2 regions of the Lysinibacillus sp. 54212 genome follow, and region 1 is predicted to be linked to the other one. Evidence: riboswitches for the same ligand, from Rfam matches in the RefSeq annotation. Region 1 holds a riboswitch; the other holds the start of a gene.
The links. Region 1 has a riboswitch for glycine ahead of V4T18_RS00435 (amino acid permease). Riboswitches for the same ligand answer to the same signal wherever they lie in the genome.

Region 1 (6,396 bases):
CACTACTCGTAATCGCAGTTACGTGGTGTACACCTTTTAATGTTTTCATTTTAAATTCCTCCTCGAAAAATATCTCGAATTCGAGATAATGATATCACATCCCTTTTCGATTGTCTAATTAGAAAGATTTGTCACAAAGAGCACCTATTCTATTTTTTCTGAAAATGATTTATTATTAGGTCAGATTGAAAAAATTTACAATGACTAAACTACAAATGGAGATTATGATGACATTTAACAATTTCGAAGAATACGACAATCCTACTTTATACGATAAGGAAAACGAACAATTTATTCCTGAACTCCCCTTTTTATCGAAATGGGCGGCCAAAAAACAAGGAGTCATTATCGATTTAGCTTGTGGCACTGGTAGAATTACAATACCGTTAGCTAAAAATGGATATGAGCTAATAGGTGTCGATATACATAATGGCATGTTAACAGAAGCAAAAAATAAGTCTGCTAATCTCAATTTACAAATAAATTGGGTTGAGCAGGACTGTACAAAATTGGCGCTACATGCAAAAAGTAGTTTAATTTATTCAGTCGGCAATTCCTTTCAGCACTTGCTTACGAATGAGGATCAGGATAGATTCTTATCTTCAGTAACCAAACATTTAGAAAACGATGGGATATTTATTTTTGGCACTCGTTTTCCAAGCACCGAGGAATTAATACAACCACCTACAGAGGAATATTGGCGTAGTTATAGGGACAGTGAAACTAAGCAAATAGTTGACCTTTTCACTATTAGCGAGTATGACTCATTAAATCAGATTCAACACTATACGACGATTAGAAAATATAAAAACGATGCTGGTGAAATAATAAATGAAATGCGAACTCATATTAGTTTAAGGTATGTATTCCCAAAAGAGATGAATCGATTATTGCATTATCATGGGTTTGAGATTTTACATCTCTACAAAGATTGGCAAGAAACTCCTATAACGAAGGATAGTTATGAAATGATTTACGTTTGTAAAAAGGGCTCGAGGAAATAGGCAAAAGCATCTCTTTGTTAAAAGGTAAAACAATTGAACAGGCACCTTGTTTGAGGAGGTAAACCTATGATTGATCGTATTTTAAATGAAATTGCTGGATTTAAACATTATAAGGACATCATAAAAATCGACAAAGGATTTTCGTTAGAGGAAAAATACATCATTTCTTTACAAGATTCGGTCGAAAGATATTTATTAAGATTATTCCCAATCAATCAGTTAGAAAATAAAATGAATGAACTAGATATACTGAGAAGAATTGAAGCAATAAATGTAAAAGCTATAAGAGCAATTGAAGTCGGAGAAATTGCAGGAAAAGGCTATATGATTAGCACTTATATTGAAGGTAATGATGGTGAAATGGTTTTACCTAAGCTAGCCCCTTCTGACCAATATCAAATTGGATTAGAAGCTGGTCGAGAACTGTATAAGATGCATAAGCTACACGCCCCGGAACATATACAGCCTTGGTTTGAAAGAAAACGAATCAAACATAATCATTATATAGGTTCATATAAAAAATGTGGTATAAAGCTCGATCAAGACGAGAAGATAATGCAATTTATAAATCAACACATGCATTTAATGCTTGGGCGTCCAAATATTTTTCAGCACGATGATTTCCACCCAGGTAATCTTATAATAAAAAACAATCTTTTAGCAGGTATTATCGATTTTGGTCGATATGACTATGGAGATCCAATTCACGAGTTTTTAAAAATCGGCATTTTCACAAGAAATATTAGTGTCCCTTTTTCGATTGGACAAATTAATGGGTATTTTCAACGAGAAGCTCCACCGAAAGAATTTTGGCAGTTATACTCTCTGTACTTGGCAATGAGTGTGTTTTCATCTATCGTATGGACATTAAAAGTAGTTCCAGATGATATCGAAAACATGCTAGAAAAAATAGATCGTATTTTAAAGGATCATGATTATTTTAATAGAGCACAGCCAAGCTGGTATGAACCAAATTATTATAGCTAGTGCATTCTAATTTGAGAAAACAAACATCCACCTAAAACCGACGTTTTAATCGTTTTTAGGTGGATCCCTTTTTCCTCTATATTTATTTTTTTCGTTTCATACGATATAACACAGCTAATATAATAAACCAGATTGGTGTTAGCAACAATGCTGTACGAGTAGCTTCAGCAACAAGCATAACGATTAGTAAAAATACAAAAAATCCAAGTACTACATAGTTAATAAATGGTGTAAACGGTGCTTTAAAGCTTGATGCTTCATGTAGAGCACGGTTTTTTCGCTTATAAATAATGTGTGAGATTAAAATAATACTCCATACCCAGATAAAGCAAATCGCACTAATTGTTGTCACTACATTAAAGGCATTTTCCGGCATTAATTTACTTAACAGAGCACCTACTGATACAACAATCGTTGAAACGATTAATGCATTTTGTGGTACGCTTCGTTTATTTAATCTAGCGAATGCTGGGCTAGCTTGTTTGTTCGATCCTAAATTATATAGCATACGGCTCGTTGAAAACATTCCGCTATTCCCTGCTGATGCTGCCGATGTTAACACAACAAAATTGATTAAGCCCGCTGCAATCGGAATACCTGCTAAAGTAAATACTTGTACAAATGGGCTGTTTTCTGCATTTAATGTGTACCATGGATTAATACATAAAATAACAAAAAGAGCACCTACATAAAACAGTAAAATTCGTACCGGAATTTTATTAATAGCAGATGGAATATTTTTTGTTGGGTTGGCTGTTTCCGCTGCAGAAATCCCAACAAGCTCGACCCCAACAAAGGCAAACACAACCATTTGGAAGGCTAATAGGAAGCCACCGATGCCATTTGGGAAGAATCCGCCATGTGCCCATAAATTTTCTAGGGATACAGGCCCTGCACTTGTTTGGAACCCTGTAATCAGCATAATTACACCGATGATGATTAATGCAACGATTGTAATAATTTTAATAAGAGCAAACCAAAACTCTAACTCACCAAATAACTTTACCGTTAATAAGTTTAGTAGCAGTAACACAACTAAACATGCAACTGCAGGTACCCACTGCGGGATATCAAACCAATATTGTGAATACACGCCGACAGCGATAATGTCCGCCATCGCTGTCATAATCCAGCAGAACCAATATGTCCACCCCGTTATGTAGCCCGCCCAAGGTCCGATATATTCACTTGCAAAATCAGTAAATGATGTGTAACCCGTATTTGACAGTAGTAGCTCCCCTAGTGCACGCATCACGAAAAATAGAGCAATACCGACGATTAAATACGCTAAAATAATGGACGGCCCCGCAAGTGCAATGGCTTTCCCGGACCCTAAAAATAGTCCCGTACCGATCGTGCCGCCAATCGCAATTAATTGGACGTGCCGATTTTTTAAATCCCGCTTTAAATGTTGTTCCATGCTGATCCCTCCAAGATGTTAACTCCTGAACAATAAATACACATCAAGCGGGTTCACTTTTGTAGCTTTTTATAAATCTACTAAAAATAATATTAGTACAAAAATAAAGAGACTAGTGGCAAATAGCACTAGTCTCATATACAAAAGAATAACTGAAAACGAATGTATGTTAAAGTAACGAATCAATATTGACAATAAATCGTCAATAATCGTAAACACTTACAAATCGTAAAGCATAAAAAGCTTTCTTTATTACCCCTCTGTCCTTTTGCCTGAGATAGTGAACCCTTCGGCGACGCAAATGCGTACTCTCCAGAAAATGCTCCTGCTATAGTTTGATCCATAGCAATCAACGCGCTATTATTGACTTGCCATCACAACAAGTCGATGTATTATTTCAAGATAGTAACAATCCTATCAGCGAGAGCATAATCTTGCAATACTTTTATTTTTCAGAATACCGGAATAAAAGAAAATAATATGATATAAAACGAATAACCACAACATTTACGAGCATTTTTCTACAGAATTAAACGCAACTTATAAGACTTTCCATTTACTATTTTATCGATTTAAATACCTTTATTCATCGGATTAATTATTCCATAAAAAACTATATCCTCAAAACAATCATTTTTATAAATATGATCCTTTAGTATACCCTCGTATTTCATCCCACACTTCTCCATAATTTTTCCTGAAGCCGGATTTGATTTAAAATAACGTGCATAAACACGGTGATAATTTTTCTCTTTAAAAACGAAATCTAGTATTGCTTTAGCTGCTTCAGTAGCATAGCCATTTCCCCAATATTCTTCTCCAATCCAATAGCCCATTTCACCATTTTTGAATTGTTGATGATTTGAAATACCGATAGCCCCATATAACTTCCCACTATTTTTATCTGTGATTGCAAATTCATACATTCGGTCGTCCTTAAAGTTTTGTTCATGATCTGCAATCCAAGCTAATGCACAATCTAATGTATATGGATGAGGTAGATTCAATGTACTTTTGAAAACATTATAATTGTTACACATGAAACTAACATCTTCTGCATCAGACTCATGGAATGGACGTAATAATAGCCTTTCTGTCTCTATCGAATTTTCTGTTATACTATACTTCAACTTTTTCACCCCATTTTTCATTTTCGAAATTCTCCCTACTTTGTTGGATTATTTTAACATCTGCAATCATCTATTACAATTACCCTTTAACAATGCAACACCAAAAAATCCAAGGGACCGATTTCCCTTGGACATGTGTAATTACATTTTCACTTGTAGCTGTTGCAGGAAGCGCTGCGGGTCATCTACACGAATCGCCACTTCTTTAAATTGCTTTTTGAGACCTAAATAATAAACGGCCGTAATAGGCTCCTTCATCCTTAAGATAATCTGAGGCTGTAATGGCTCAAAATCTCTTACGATAAATTGTAGTGTTTTTGTCGTTAGCTTTTGCTCGAGTATTTCTTTATCTGTAATGATTTCTTCTATTTTGTCATAAGAAATTTCAGCAGATTTCATAAGGCCTTCAGTTATAAATACAGCTTCATCCTTAAAAAGAATTGGCGTTAAGCGCATGGCCTGCATATCACCGATAAAGAACAACACCGAATAAATATTGAGAATTAATAAAATGATTGAGAGAATCGGTGAAACATCATGTAGCCACCAATGAATCCCAATCGTTTCAATAAGGATTGCATGAATAATCATCAATTGCATAGCAAAGTAACTCGTATTTTTATGCAACGTAACGCCACTAGGTGGACTCTTTCGCCAAGTAGCAAATGCATAGTAGAACATCATCATTTCCGTACAAAGTATTCTAACAATTTTTTGCGGGGGAATGAATTTATCTACTGCTTTTGGGAATGCGAATAAGACTGGTAAATCTGCCTGCTTAACATAGCTAATCATTTTTGGTAGATAGATGAAAATTAGGGATACGAACGCTAACTCAAATAATATGATTACCCCTTCAATCGCAAAACCAACCCAAGTAAACATTACAAATGGCTCTAAATGCTCTATTGGAATAATAAAGCGTGCAGCAACACAGCCCGCCGCTGCTAGAAGAATAAATTTTTTCACCGAGAACTTCTTTTGTGATAGCAGAAAGGCTAACGGTGCAATAATGGCTAAATCGATTAACGAGCCAAGCACAACCCCATTTGCCTCCTGTGGTAAAATAGAATGGCCAAATGAAGTACGATATAACATCATATTTGAGAGGAGAATAAGTAGCCCAAACACAAACCAAAGATTTTTCTTTCGCTTCAATACTAACATAATGTAACTCCCTTCCTTCAAAGCAAGGTTCTACATCTATTTTAAATTTATACAAGCCCTTAAAGCAAACAATTCTGAAAATACAGCAAAAATAAAGACGAATGAAATACACAATTTCATAACAATCTAACGATATTTAATAATTGTAGAAAATATGTAAAATATAGGGTTGTGGATAATAAATTTCTTATCAATAATTAAGTATAGAACTAATATTCATTTTCACCTTGAAAGAGAGGGAGACGTGTGAGATTTATTATTGCTGGACTATGTATATTATTACTAGCTTCTTGCAGCAATGAGAAGGATATAATTGTTGAGGATCAACTAGAAAAAGTAACACATGTTGAAGGTCAGCCGACAAATATTAAAGAAAGTGAGATTCAAAAGGGCTCGTTTACTTTAACCTTAAAAAGCGAAAAAGATCAATATAAGGTAGGAGAGGATTTGAATATTGTTGCTCAACTGACTTATCACGGGGAAAAAGCTATTCATATAAGATATGCTGGTTCATGGGTATCTTTAGGAACAACCAACCTTACAAAAAATTATCAGTTTGGCTCTTCTATGTTCCTTGCAAATAGTACAACACCTTTAGCCAGTGGAGAGACAATTAGCGAGCAATATCAATATACTGGTGGGTTATATGTTGAGGAATTAGGTGGTAATCCCTATAGTGAAGACGAAA
Region 2 (6,396 bases), on a different contig from region 1:
AGGGGTTGCTATTATTCACTGGCGCTACTGGTTCTGGTAAGACGACATCACTCTATTCATTAATTCAATATTGTCGAACAAGTTTAGCTCGTCATGTTATTTCTTTGGAGGATCCTGTCGAAAGTAGTCAGGATGATTTGCTGCAAATCCAAGTAAACGAACGTGCAGGTGTAACGTATGCTGCGGGTTTAAAAGCAATTTTACGACATTCACCAGATGTCATTATGATAGGTGAAATACGAGATAAAGAAACTGCTAAGATCGCCCTAGAAGCTGCGTTAACAGGTCATTTAGTTCTGTCCACAATTCATGCAAAAGATACAGTTAATTGTTTGTATCGGTTGATGGATTTAGGCATTTCATTAGAAGAGCTAAGACAGGCACTTGTCGGCATTGTAGCACAAACATTAGTATATGTAGATCAACAGGATGAACGAAGGGCGTTATTTGAAATATTAAGTGATGCAAACCTATGTGAAGCCTTTGCTGCAACTCTAAAAGGTGAGCCATATAGGTTACCTTATAGTGGAACGCTTTGTGGACAATTGGCCAACTTAGAGGAGAGCATTTATGAGACGTCTCCTACGTAATTGTTCTTTGAAAAACAAAAAAATAAAGGTTGTTGGGCTACCTCAGTTAATGGCAAGGGTTGGAACGCTATTAAGTGAGGGATATACATTTGCAGAATGTATTGAAATGCTACTTCCCTATCATGTAAAACAGTACGGTAAATGGCAGCAGAGTTTTCAGCAGGCCTTTCTAGATGGGGTGGGACCGACACAAATATTTCAGCTTCTTGGTGTTGAAAAGCAATATCTAGTAGGAATTGAATTAGCAGAAAAAACAGGGACCATTAGTGATACATTAGCGGTATTAGCACAGCAAATGCAATTCAATCGTAAAATGAAGGAACGTTTTGCAAAACTACTTATATATCCGACATTTCTATTTGTATTTTTGGTTGGTTTATTTATTGCTTTTCGCTTATATTTTTTACCTAATATCGAAAAAATGGTATTTTCAAGAACTACTAGCGAGGAAGTTTCTAGTATTCAATGGTCAAGGTTTTTCTTACATGTACCAGATTATATTATAATTGGTAGCTTGCTTATATTATGTGTAGTTGTCGGATTTTTAGTTTACCTTAGTCGAAAGCGGGTTGAATTTCAGCTTTCATTATTACTAAAAATACCAGTTTTAAACTATTTTTGGCGGCTGTTACTGACAAGACAATTTTCTCGTGCATTGGGCAATCTACTAATGACAGGGTTTTCATTACAGTTAGCATTAGAGCAACTAATGAAGCAGCAGCATCAAAAGCAACTTGCTTATATTGCTACAGAAGTACAGGCACGAATTATTTATGGAGAAAGTCTCGCTGATGCAGTCAAAATAACAAGCTATTTTTTTCCGAAATTTGAACAATTCATCGCACATGGGGAACATAGTGGTCTACTGGAAAGAGAGTTGATTCTTTATTCAGAACTATTAGACGAAAAACTGCGGAATTTTATTAATAGTGCCACTAAAATTCTCCAGCCAGTATTATTTATTGTAATCGCAATATGTGTCATTGCTGCATATTTAAGCATTTTGTTACCAATGTATAACCTATTAGACATGATTTAAAGGGGGAGCTTTTATGATTCGTGGGCAAAAAGGGTTTACTCTAGTTGAAATGTTAATAGTGCTTTTGATTATATCTGTACTCATCCTGATCACAATACCAAATGTCACAAAGCATTTCGCATCGATTGATGATAAAGGGTGTAGTGCATATGTTTCGATGGTTCAAGGTCAGGTGGAAGCATACCGAGTAGATAAAATGGAATATCCAACAATTGAGGATTTGATTGCAGATGACTATATTTCAGGTGATGAGGCGACATGTCCGAGTGGAGAACGTGTAACAATAGAACCAAATGGTCATGTTAAGCTTGTTGATGGACCAAAACCACCGAAAGATTCACTGCCTTGAGAAAATTAAATACACGCGGCTTTACTTTTGTAGAAATGCTCCTTGTGCTAACAATTGTTATGATAATTACAGGTATGGTGTGGAGCATTTCCTATAAACATTTTCAACGAGATGAATATAACAGGGCAGTCGAGCAGTTTCGAATTACTATGCATTATGCCCAAACTTACGCTACTGAAAATAAACAGCAAATCAACTTGATGATAGTTGATAATAAGACATTAATCATGTACTACCAATTTGAAAAAAGAATAATCGAGTGGGATTTTCCAAAAGGAATGACAGCTCAAATTTACACAAAAGATAGAAAGATTTCATTTAATTTAAATGGACATATTGTGCATCCAGGAAGTATAGAGCTGTTTACACCTGAAAAAACATGGAAGTTCACTGTGAATTTTTCCAAGGGGAGGCTTAGGTTACAATGAATAGTCAAGGAATAACATTAGTTGAAACGATGCTCTCTTTAGTGATTTTGTTTATATTAACTGTCACACTACTTCCAATGGCATCTAAGCTCCAACACCATTTATACAATAAGAAACTAGAACTACATGCAAGTGAGGCTGCCTACAATGCTGCACAAAAAATTAAGCTTTCACAAATAGGGAGTGGTTCATTCACAATTGAAGATAAACTATACATCTGGAACTATGATGGGAGTAAAATTTGTGTAAGGTATTCAAATTTAAAAGGACCGAAAGAAAAATGTATCGATTCAAGTGGAAACGTGTAGGGAATGAATCTGGCTTTACACTACTCGAAGCGATTTTACACCTAATGTTATTCGTGATTTTCTCGCATCTTATCTTTCTTATCACACAAGCTTATTATCAATTAACAAAAATTGAGGATGCAAGAATTGAGATGGACTGGGAAGGATGTGTTTATGATATAAACACGTATTTGTCGATGGGAGGAGAGGTAACTGTTTCAAATGAAGGCAAGAATATAACAATTGTAAAAGACGATCGAATAGTGGTTCTTCGGTTTAACAATAACATTTTATGGCGAAATGAAAAGGGTGGAAATGAGACGATATTAACAGATGTAAAAAGAGCAACCTTTTCTCTGAATCAGTCTGAATTAACCTTGAATGCTACCCTTGAAAATGGAGCTATAAAGGAGCGGATATTTATTGTTGAAGCAGCGATTGAATGAGAGGGGAGCGCTATTTCCGCTAACGATCCTTTTGCTCTTTTTTATCACTGGCGCGTGTGTTTCCTATGTTATAGGTTATCAAATGCAAATAAAAACTTATAATTCATTGGAATCTTTTAACGTTCGTGCTACGATAAACGTACTTGTAGAAATTGAAAATGAACAATAACGTTTGAAGTGATGAAGAAGGTGATTGGCATGCGAAAAATTTATTTAGTAGGATTTATGGGCTGTGGAAAAAGTGCGATTGGTCGAAGGTTGAGCTACTTTTTAAAAATGCCTTATTATGATATGGACCGAGAAATCGTGAGACAGCAAGGGATGTCGATTCCAGAAATATTTGATAAATATGGCGAGGCGCGGTTTCGAGAAATAGAAACGGAATTTCTAACAACATTTCGAAATGAGATTTGTATTATTGCTACTGGCGGTGGCGTTGCGATGAATGAAGAAAATCGTAAAATTATGCGTCGAACGGGTCTCGTCTTCTTCTTGGATGCATCATTCGAAGATATTTATACTCGTATCAAAAATGATTTAAACAGACCGATTGTACAACGTTCGACAAAGGAAGAGCTTAATGAACTGTACCAATACAGAAAGAAATATTATAGAGAAGCAGGTCATATTCAAGTGCTTACAGAAGGACGATCCATCCGTCAAATAGTGGAATATATTGCGTTCCAAGTGAATCGTTTGAAAGGCGAATAAAAAAACGAGAAATGGAAACAATGTTCGTGAATTTGCGGGTATTAAAAAATGATTGCGTTTCTATCTCATTCAATGTTAGGATATGGCTAAGAACGATGAATTAGAACATTGAATTTTGAATAACAATCGCGGATGATTGTACGGGGAGAGAACGTAAAGTTGCGTCGCCGAAGGAGCAAATAACAGGAAGTTATGAATCTCTCAGGCAAAAAGACTCGTACAGGACGCATCTCTGGAGAGTGCTGTACTAGTATAGACAGCCACCAAAGGGGAAAGCCTATACGTGTGACATGAGTCAATGATAGGTGTAACTTTCAGGTGCAAGGACAGGGAATTCCAATCAAAGGGATTCGTCTGTCTTTTTTTATGCCTTTGATGGAAATTTGCAACAATTAAATTGATGAGGAGGACGATTATGAGCAATTTAAAACGTACACCATTGTTCGATGAATATGCAAAATATGGTGGTAAAACAATTGATTTTGGTGGTTGGGAGTTACCAGTTCAATTTTCTTCTATTAAAGATGAGCATGATGCAGTTCGCAATCGTGCGGGGCTTTTCGACGTTTCGCATATGGGAGAAATTTTTGTTGAAGGACCAAATGCACTAAATTACTTACAAAAGCTCTTATCAAATGATATTTCTAAAATTGCGATTGGCGGTGCACAATATAGTGCAATGTGCTACGAAAATGGCGGAGTGGTAGATGATCTATTAACATACCGATTAGATGACAATAGATACTTATTATGTGTAAACGCTGCTAATATCGAAAAGGATTATGACTGGATGCTTGCGAAGGCTGAAGGTGATGTAACGATCACAAACAAGTCAGATGAATATGCTCAAATCGCTCTGCAAGGTCCTCTTTCTGAGGAAGTCTTACAAACATTAACTGACACAGATTTACAAACTATTAAGTACTTTAAATTCCAAGAGAATGTAACTGTTGCTGGTCACTCAGTGTTAGTTTCACGCAGTGGTTACACGGGAGAGGATGGCTTTGAAATTTACGGCACTCCCGCAGCAATTACCGACCTTTGGAATAAAATTTTAGAGGCGGGTAAGGACAAAGGTGTTGTTCCAGCAGGATTAGGTGCACGTGATACGTTACGCTTTGAAGTTTGTTTACCACTTTATGGGCAAGAGCTATCTAAGGATATTTCACCTCTTGAAGCAGGTATTGGCTTTGCAGTGAAATTAAATACAGACTTTATCGGTCGTGATGCATTAGCCCAGCAAAAAGAAAACGGCTTAACTCGTAAAATTGCAGGGATTGAAATGTCAGGAAAAGGGATTCCTCGACACGGCTATAAAGTATTCAAAAACGGAGAGGAAATAGGTGAAGTAACAACAGGTACACAATCACCTATGACAAAGCGAAATATAGGCTTAGCTTTAATTGACGCAAAATTTGCGGAATTAGGAAATGAAGTAGAAATCGAAATTCGTAATAAACGTATTCCTGCTGTAATTGTAGAAACGCCGTTTTATAAACGAGCTAAATAATAGAAAAGAGGGTCATACATGAAACATCGTTATTTACCGATGACGGAACAAGATAAAAAAGAAATGTTAGATCGTATCGGGGTTGCATCGATTGATGAACTGTTCTCAGATATTCCTGAAAAAGTACGCTTCCAAGGTCTATACAATATTAAAGAAGCAAAATCTGAAGCTGCTTTAGCTAAAGAGTTAACAGAGCTAGCGGCAAATAATGCAGATACAGCTTCTCATGTATCATTTTTAGGTGCGGGTGTTTACAATCACTATAAACCGATCATTGTGGACCATGTTATTTCTCGTTCGGAGTTTTATACAGCGTATACACCTTATCAGCCTGAAATTTCACAAGGTGAGCTACAAGCCATTTTCGAATTCCAAACGATGATTGCTGAGCTTACAGGCATGGATTTAGCAAACTCTTCTATGTATGATGGTGGTACGGCATTAGCAGAGGCAGGAATGCTTGCCGCAGGTCATACACGTCGTAAAAAGCTACTCGTTTCTGGTGCCGTTCACCCAGAATATAAAGATGTAGTAAAAACATATGCAGATGGGCAATCAATCGAAATCGTATCAGTACCAACAAAAGATGGTAAAACAGATATCGACGCATTAAAAGGCTTAGTGGATGATACAACTGCTGGGGTAATCGTTCAATATCCAAACTTCTTCGGTCAAATTGAAGATTTACAAACGATTGGCGAAATAACACATGAGTCAAAAGGGTTAATGATCGTATCAGCGAATCCATTATCGCTAGGTATTTTAACACCACCTGGTAAACTTGGTGCCGATATTACTGTAGGGGATGCGCAAGTATTCGGTATTGCGGAAGCCTTCGGTGGTCCACACTGTGGATTCTTCGCTGTGACAAATAAATTAATGCGTAAAGTACCAGGGCGCTTAGTAGGGGAAACAGTCGATCAAGAGGGTCGTCGTGGCTACGTACTAACGCTACAAGCGCGTGAGCAGCATATTCGTCGTGACAAGGCGACTTCTAATATTTGTTCGAACCAAGCACTTCTTGCCCTAGCTGCAT

Region 2: another riboswitch for glycine. It lies ahead of gcvT (glycine cleavage system aminomethyltransferase GcvT); the one in region 1 lies ahead of V4T18_RS00435 (amino acid permease).

The regions. Positions count from the first base shown of each region.
Region 1 covers NZ_JBAFWZ010000001.1:76,917-83,312, reverse strand. Annotated here, with positions in the region: gene V4T18_RS00450 (ring-cleaving dioxygenase) at 1-49, opposite strand, end outside; gene V4T18_RS00445 (class I SAM-dependent DNA methyltransferase) at 225-1,004, shown strand; gene V4T18_RS00440 (aminoglycoside phosphotransferase family protein) at 1,071-1,991, shown strand; gene V4T18_RS00435 (amino acid permease) at 2,074-3,411, opposite strand; glycine riboswitch at 3,662-3,737, opposite strand; gene V4T18_RS00430 (GNAT family N-acetyltransferase) at 3,984-4,562, opposite strand; gene V4T18_RS00425 (beta-carotene 15,15'-monooxygenase) at 4,683-5,708, opposite strand; gene V4T18_RS00420 (hypothetical protein) at 5,955-6,396, shown strand, end outside.
Region 2 covers NZ_JBAFWZ010000004.1:15,594-21,989, reverse strand. Annotated here, with positions in the region: gene comGA (competence type IV pilus ATPase ComGA) at 1-590, shown strand, start outside; gene comGB (competence type IV pilus assembly protein ComGB) at 598-1,629, shown strand; gene comGC (competence type IV pilus major pilin ComGC) at 1,643-1,978, shown strand; gene comGD (competence type IV pilus minor pilin ComGD) at 1,975-2,406, shown strand; gene V4T18_RS03795 (type II secretion system protein) at 2,403-2,714, shown strand; gene comGF (competence type IV pilus minor pilin ComGF) at 2,687-3,139, shown strand; gene V4T18_RS03785 (shikimate kinase) at 3,338-3,850, shown strand; glycine riboswitch at 3,983-4,077, shown strand; gene gcvT (glycine cleavage system aminomethyltransferase GcvT) at 4,263-5,360, shown strand; gene gcvPA (aminomethyl-transferring glycine dehydrogenase subunit GcvPA) at 5,379-6,396, shown strand, end outside.